Regions from separate parts of the Streptomyces sp. NPDC088554 genome, predicted to be linked through region 2. Evidence: riboswitches for the same ligand, from Rfam matches in the RefSeq annotation. Region 2 holds a riboswitch; the other holds the start of a gene.
The links. A riboswitch is a leader RNA that binds a small molecule or an ion and turns the genes downstream of it on or off. The one in region 2 is predicted to bind S-adenosylmethionine.
Positions count from the first base shown of each region.

Region 1: another riboswitch for S-adenosylmethionine. It lies ahead of thrC (threonine synthase); the one in region 2 lies ahead of ACIP8W_RS13655 (aminotransferase class V-fold PLP-dependent enzyme).

Region 1 is NZ_JBIVMF010000015.1:41,370-45,132, forward strand. It holds gene ACIP8W_RS18900 (trehalose-6-phosphate synthase) at 1-49, opposite strand, end outside; gene ACIP8W_RS18905 (hypothetical protein) at 110-289, opposite strand; gene ACIP8W_RS18910 (glucosyl-3-phosphoglycerate synthase) at 346-1,365, opposite strand; SAM riboswitch class I at 1,541-1,667, shown strand; gene thrC (threonine synthase) at 1,685-3,040, shown strand; gene ACIP8W_RS18920 (ubiquitin-like small modifier protein 1) at 3,132-3,407, shown strand.
Region 2 is NZ_JBIVMF010000009.1:203,408-207,170, reverse strand. It holds gene ACIP8W_RS13665 (rhomboid family intramembrane serine protease) at 1-531, shown strand, start outside; gene ACIP8W_RS13660 (Lrp/AsnC family transcriptional regulator) at 528-809, shown strand; gene ACIP8W_RS13655 (aminotransferase class V-fold PLP-dependent enzyme) at 823-2,238, opposite strand; SAM riboswitch class IV at 2,481-2,598, opposite strand; gene trpD (anthranilate phosphoribosyltransferase) at 2,780-3,763, opposite strand, start outside.

The DNA.
Region 1 (3,763 bases), on a different contig from region 2:
CTGTGGATCCTTCGGACTGCTCGGACTGCTCGGACTGATCGGAGGCCATGTGCCGAAACCTAGCCCGTCAGGGAAACGCTCAAACGTACGGGCGTATCTACGCCAACTCTCAGTCGCGGCGCCCGCGCGTGGCGGCCAGCGCGACTGCCCCCGCCCCCGTCAGCGCCAGTGCCACCCCGCCCAGCAGCCACAACCGCTCGGCGGTCGAGCCGGTGTGCGCGAGCTGTCCGTAGGGGTGCCCGTGCGCGTCCGCCAGTGTTTCCAGTGTTCCGATCAGCTGCTGCCGCACAACAGAAAATGGGTGCATAAGGCATTAATTTAGACAGCTGATCCGAAAATGTGCTGTTACGCCGCGCGGCCTGCCGTGTACTCCGCGATCTCCCGCATCGGCGGCCGCTCCTCCGTGTCCACGGCATGCGTACGCGGTACGAAACCATCGGCGCCCCGCTCGAACTGGGTCAGCAGCGGCCGTACCAGATGCCCCCGCGAGAGCCGTAGCTGCGCCGTACGGTAGATCGCCGCCGCCATCCGCCCCAGCGCCCGGTCGTCCTGGTGGCGGTGGAGCCGTACCCCCACATCGACCTGCGCCAGCGCGTCGAGGCCGACCGTGTGCAGCGCGTCCACCAGCAGGCCCAGCTCCACGCCGTACCCGACCGGGAACGGCAGCCGCTCCAGCAGCGACCGCCGCGCCGCGTACTCACCGCCCAGCGGCTGGACGAAGCCGGCCAGCCGGGGCCAGTGCAGATTCAGCAGCGGGCGCGCGACCAGCTCTGTCACCCGCCCGCCCTGGCCACCCGCGCCCGCGCCTCCGTCCACGTCCGCGCCTTTGCCCAGCGGGCGGTCGTACATCGCCTTGACGAACTGCACCTCGGGCTCGGTGAGCAGCGGGCCCACGGTCCCGGAGACGAAGTCCGCAGAGAACTCCCGCAGGTCGGCGTCCACGAAACACACGATGTCGCCGCTCGTCACCAGCAGCGACCGCCACAGCACCTCGCCCTTGCCGGGGAGCGCGGGCAGCCGCGGAAGTATCGCGTCCCGGTGCACCACCCGCGCGCCCGCGGCGGCGGCGACCTCGGCCGTACGGTCGGTGGAGCCGGAGTCGATCACCACCAGCTCGTCGACCAGCGGCACCGGCCCCGCGCCCGGCCCTGCCGCCGCGCCGGCCGTTCCCGGCTCTGTCCTCGCCATCAGTTCCCGCCGGATCACCGAGACGATCTCGCCGACCGTCTCCTCCTCGTTCAGCGCCGGAAGCACCACGCTCACCGTGGTGCCGCGCGCGGCTTTCGCCGCCAGCAACCGGGCGGGCGTACGGTCGGCAGCTGACCAGGAACGCCTGGTCAGCCAGCGGTCCACCTCTTCCAGCACGTTCGGTACTCCCTGGGCTGATCCATAGAACCGCGATACATGTGATCCATCTCGCGGTGCGGACGACTATCTCAACGGTCCGCGCCTTCGGTTACAGTCTTGAACAACACCGATGACCACCGCATGCCGGGGTCCGTGGTGACAAACGCGCCGGACCCCGGGTCCGGCGCCATAGCGCTCATCCAGAGGGACAGAGGGAACGGCCCGTTGAAGTCCCGGCAACCCTCCCGCCGACCGCGAGGTCAGGTGGGGAAGGTGCCAATTCCGTCTTGTGGCGAAGTACGCCGCGAGGAAGATGAGGAGAAAGGGCCTCGCCATCATGGCTGTGCAGACCGTCCGGACGAATGACGGCAAGAGCGGTACCGACGCCGCGGAAACTTCCGGCATCGCGGAGACCGCCGCGAAGATCTCCATCGATCTCGGACCCGCCGCCGCGCTTTCCTGCCGCGAATGCGGAGAGCGTTTCGACCTCGGGCCGATCTTCGCCTGTGCGAGCTGTTTCGGGCCGCTCGAAGTCGCGTACGACCTGCCGAGCGGCACCCCTGACGAGCTGAAGAAGCGCATCGCGGAGGGCCCGAACAACATCTGGCGTTACGCGCCGCTGCTGCCCGTCCCCGCCGATGTGGCCACCAAGCCCAACATCAACCCCGGCTTCACCAAGCTGGTCAAGGCCGACAACCTCGCCCGCGAGCTGGGCGTCACCGGCGATCTGCACATCAAGGACGACTCCGGGAACCCGACGCACTCCTTCAAGGACCGCGTCGTCGCCATCGCCGTCGAGGCCGCCCGCGCCTTCGGCTTCACCACCCTCTCCTGCTCCTCCACCGGCAACCTCGCGGGAGCGGTCGGCGCCGCCGCCGCCCGCGCCGGCTTCCGCTCCTGCGTGTTCATCCCGCACGACCTGGAGCAGGGCAAGGTCGTCATGGCGGCCGTGTACGGCGGTGAACTGGTCGGTATCGAGGGCAATTACGACGACGTCAACCGCTTCTGCTCCGAACTGATCGGCGACCCGCTCGGCGAGGGCTGGGGCTTCGTCAACGTCAACCTCCGCCCGTACTACGGCGAGGGCTCCAAGACGCTCGCGTACGAGATCTGCGAGCAGCTCGGCTGGGAGCTGCCCGACCAGCTCGTCATCCCGATCGCCTCCGGATCGCAGCTCACGAAGATCGACAAGGGGCTCCAGGAGCTGATCAAGCTGGGCCTGGTCGAGGACAGGCCGTACAAGATCTTCGGCGCCCAGGCCGAGGGCTGCTCGCCGGTGTCCGCCGCCTTCAAGGCCGGCCACGACGTCGTACGCCCGCAGAAGCCGGACACCATCGCCAAGTCCCTGGCGATCGGCAACCCGGCGGACGGCCCGTACGTCCTGGACATCGCCCGTCGTACCGGCGGAGCGGTCGAGGACGTCAACGACGAGCAGATCGTCGACGCGATCAAGCTGCTGGCGCGCACCGAGGGGATCTTCGCGGAGACGGCGGGCGGGGTGACCGTCGGCGTGACGAAGAAGCTCATCGAGGCCGGTCTCCTCGACCCGACCCTCACCACCGTGGTCCTGAACACCGGCGACGGCCTCAAGACCCTGGACGCCGTGGCACCCACGACCGGGCCGACGGCGACGATCAGGCCGAGCCTCGAAGCGTTCCGCGCGGCGGGCCTGGCGAGCGACGCGGCGAGCTGACCCGGCTCCCGCCCGGTCCGGCTCTCCTCCCCTCGCCGATCTTCCACCTCTCCTTCGTCGATCTTCCTTCCCTTCCCGGAAAGGCACCCTCATGAGCGTCAAGGTCCGTATCCCCACCATCCTCCGCACCTACACGGGTGGCCAGGCAGAAGTCCCGGCGGAGGGCGCGACGCTTTCCGAGGTCATCCAGTCCCTGGAGACCAACCACCCGGGCATCGCCGCCCGCGTCCTGGACGACCAGGGCAAGCTGCGGCGCTTCGTCAACGTGTACGTCAACGACGACGACGTCCGCTTCGAACAGGGCCTGGAGACCGCGACCCCCGCCGGCGCCGGCATCTCGATCATCCCGGCGGTCGCGGGCGGCTGAGTCGCGCAAATCTTCGTACGAGCGTGATCGGAATGGCCCTCTCCGGGAAAACGGAGGGGGCCATTCTGAATGATTGAGCACGCTAGAGTGGGGGAACGCCCCTCCTTTTTCGGCGCCGCTCCGATGTCACTCGCTCCCGAGCGCATACGAGAACGCGACAACATGGGGCTCGACTCCAGGTGTCGTTTGTGCGGTACGTGGCCTTTGTCCGGCCCGACTTGCCCTGGATCGCTGCGAATTCAACGCTATGCGTGTTCGGCCACGCCTTCGGCCACGGCCAGATTTCTCGTCCGATTGACCTGTTGCAGAGGGCAGTTGGGCAGATACATTCAGCCGCGGTCGACGCGTTCCGGCGC
Region 2 (3,763 bases):
CTGACGCGCGGCTCCCCGGGAGCCCTCCGCACCCCGTTGACGGCCCTCTTCGTCCACGGAAGCTGGCTGCACCTGCTGGGGAACATGCTCTTCCTGTACGTCTTCGGCGCGATGGCCGAGGAGCGGATGGGCCGGATCCGGTTCCTGCTCTTCTATCTCGCCGTCGGCGCTCTCGCGCTGTCCGGCTACGCCGTCGCGAACGCCGCCTCCGACCAGACCCTCGTGGGCGCCTCCGGCGCGATCTCGGGGGTGCTCGGCGCCTTTCTCCATCTCTTCCCCCGGGCCAGGGTCACCAGCCTCTTCCCGTTCCTGTTCTTCCTGCCGCTGCGTTTCCCGGCCTGGATCGTGCTGGTCTTCTGGTTCACGCTCCAGTGGCTGGCCGCGCGCGGCGCGGAGCCGGGCCCCGGAGTTGCCTATCTGGCCCATCTGGTGGGCTTCGGCGCCGGTTTCCTCTACGCCTGGGGGCGGTACTGGCGTACCGATACAGTGAGAGCCACAACCGGGGCCACCGAGGGAGAACGCCAACCGTGATCACCGCGATCGTGCTCATCAAGACCAGCGTCGACCGGATCCCCGAGATCGCCGAGTCGATCGCCGCGCTGGACAGCGTCAGCGAGGTCTTCTCCGTGACGGGTACGTACGACCTGATCGCCATGGTCCGCGTCGCCGGGCACGACGATCTGGCCGATGTCATCCCCGGCGCGATCAGCAAGATCCCGGGCGTCGAGGCCACGGACACGCATGTGGCGTTCCGTACGTACTCGCAGCACGACCTGGAAGCGGCCTTCGCCATCGGCCTCGACGCCTGACGCGTATCAGGCCCTACGCCGCGCCACCGTCCCGGTCCGGTACGCAACGGCCGTCCTCCGTGCGGTAGTTCCACCGCGCGCCGTCGCTCACCAGCTCCTGTACGGCATGGACGAACCGCTCCACGTGCTCGTCGGGCGTCCCCGCCCCGAAGCTGACCCGGATCGCGTTCAGCGAACTCTCCCCCGGCTCCGCCTCCGGGGCGCCGCACTCCCCCGGGTCGCGCGGGTCGCTGCCCAGCAGCGTGCGCACCAGCGGGTGGGCGCAGAACAGGCCGTCGCGTACGCCGATGCCGTACTCCGCCGAGAGGGCGGCGGCGAAGTGCGAGCTGTTCCATCCCTCGACCACGAAGGACAGCACCCCGACCCGTGGCGCGTCGTCGCCGAAGAGCGAGAGCACCCGCACCTCGGGCACCTCGGCCAGGCCCTCGCGCACCCGCGCGACCAGCCGCCGCTCGCGCGCGGCCAGTGCGTCGAAACCGGCCTCGGCCAGCGCCTTGCAGGCCGAGGCGATGGCGTACACCCCGATGACATTGGGCGAACCGGCCTCGTGGCGGGCCGCCGTGGTGTGCCAGTCGACGTCCACCCCGCCGTCCGCCCGGCGCGCGACCTTGCGGCTGGCGCCGCCGCCCGCGAGATACGGCTCGGCGGCCTGGAGCCAGTCGGCGCGGCCCGCGAGCACCCCGGAGCCGAAGGGCGCGTACAGCTTGTGCCCGGAGAAGGCGATCCAGTCGACGTCCAGCTCGGCGATGTCCACGGCGTGATGCGGTACGAGCTGGGCGGCGTCCAGCACGATCCGGGCGCCGTGCGCGTGCGCGGCGGCGGCCAGTTCCCGTACGGGCCACAGCTCACCGGTCACATTGGACGCACCCGTCACACAGACCAGCGCCGGCCCCTGCGGGTCGCGTGAGGCGAGCGCGCGCTCCAGTGTGGCGACGGCCGCGGCCGGGGTGCGGGGGGCGTTCAGATAGGTCACGCGGGCGTCCCGCCAGGGCAGCAGGGAGGCGTGGTGCTCCGTCTCGAAGACGAAGACCTGGCAGCCGTCCGGGATCGCGGCGGCGAGCAGATTCAGCGAGTCCGTGGTCGAGCGGGTGAAGACCACCTGGTCGTCCGGGCGGCAGCCGAGGAACTCGGCGACCGTACGGCGGCTGTTCTCGAACAGGTCGGTGGAGAGCTGCGACAGATACCCGGCCCCCCGGTGCACGCTGCCGTAGTACGGGGCGTACGCGGCGATGTCGTCCCACACCCGCTGGAGCGCCGGGGCGCTGGCCGCGTAGTCCAGCGCGGCGTAACTGACCTCGCCGCCGGTCACGAGCGGCACGGTCACGTCCCGGCCGAGCACCGGCAGCGGGGCGGCACAGGCGGGGTCGTCGGACGGCGCGACGGAGGGGGCGGCGGACGAGGTGGCGGTGGCGTTCGGGTATGCGGACATGGCGTTATCTCCCGGCAGGACACGTGGAAACGGCTTCAAGGACCCGCGGGCGGGCACGGCGGAGCCGTGACACGGCGCGGGGGATACCTCGACACGCGGAGATCGCTGGGGATCAGGGGAATACCGGAGATCACGGGGGACCGCCGCGCGGAGGGTGTTGAAGAGGGGGCCTGAAAGCCCTAACGCATTCGCTTGCTCACGAGACTGCTCCCTTGAGGACCAGGACCCCAAAGGTGGCAAGGGGTCCGCGCTTGCCGCAGACCTCGCTGCCTACGGCCTGGTCTTCACCCGGGGCACCCCGCCACGGACGGAGGGTTGCCGGACAGCGAGCCGGGGCCTAAATCGCTGTCACTCATGACCTTGGGCGAGAGTATGGCACAGGGCGCCGGGCGCCCCAAGAGATGTCCGCCATGCGGGACGGAAGGGACGGGAGGGGGCAGGAAAGGCGGGCCGGACCGGCAGGACGGGCAGGAACCCAACCCGACGCCCCACCCGGCTCGACCCCACCCGGCTCGACCCGCCCCTCCCCCGTCTCACCCGCTCAGGCGTTGCTCGCCGCCACCCAGCGCGACAGCGCCCGCGCCGCCGCCCCCGAGTCGATCGACTCCGCGGCCCGCGCGATCCCCGCCGTCAGCTGCTCCTCCAGCGAGCCCGCGGCCGGGTCCAGCGCCACCAGCGCCGCCGCCGAGTTGAGCAGCACGGCGTCCCGTACGGGTCCGGTCTCGCCGCCCAGCAACCGGCGGGCGACATCGGCGTTGTACGAGGCGTCCGCGCCTCGCAGCGCCTCCACGGGCACCAGCGGCAGCCCCACGTCCCTGGGGTCGAAGGGCCGCTCGGCGACCCCGCCGTCCCGTACGACCCAGACCCGGGACGTCGCGGTGGTCGTCAGCTCGTCGAGCCCGTCGTCACCCCGGAAGACCAGCGCGGAGTTGCCCCGCTCGGCCAGCACCCCGGCCACGATCGGCGCCATCCGGAGGTCCGCCACGCCCACGGCCTGGGCGCGGACCCGGGCCGGGTTGGTGAGCGGGCCGAGGATGTTGAACGTGGTCTGGGCACCCAGCTCCCGGCGGGCCTTGGCCGCGTACCGCAGCGCGGGGTGGAACTTCACCGCGAAGCAGAAGGTGATGCCCGCCTCCTCGGCGACCTCCGCGACCCGTCGCGGTGTCAGCTCCAAATTGACGCCGAGCTTCTCCAGTACGTCCGAGGCACCGCTCGCCGACGACGAGGCGCGGTTGCCGTGCTTGACGACCTTCGCGCCGGTCCCCGCGAGGACGATCGCGGACATGGTGGAGATGTTGACGGTCTTGGCGAGATCGCCGCCGGTGCCGACGATGTCGACCGTACGGCCGGGCACCTCGATCGTGTTGGCGTGCGCGTACATGGCGCGCACCAGCCCGGTGACCTCCTCGACGGTCTCGCCCTTGGCACGCAGCGCGACCGCGAACCCGGCGATCTGCACATCGGTGGCCTCGCCGCTCATGATGCGGTCCATGGCCCAGGCCGTGTCCCCGGTGTTCAGATCCTC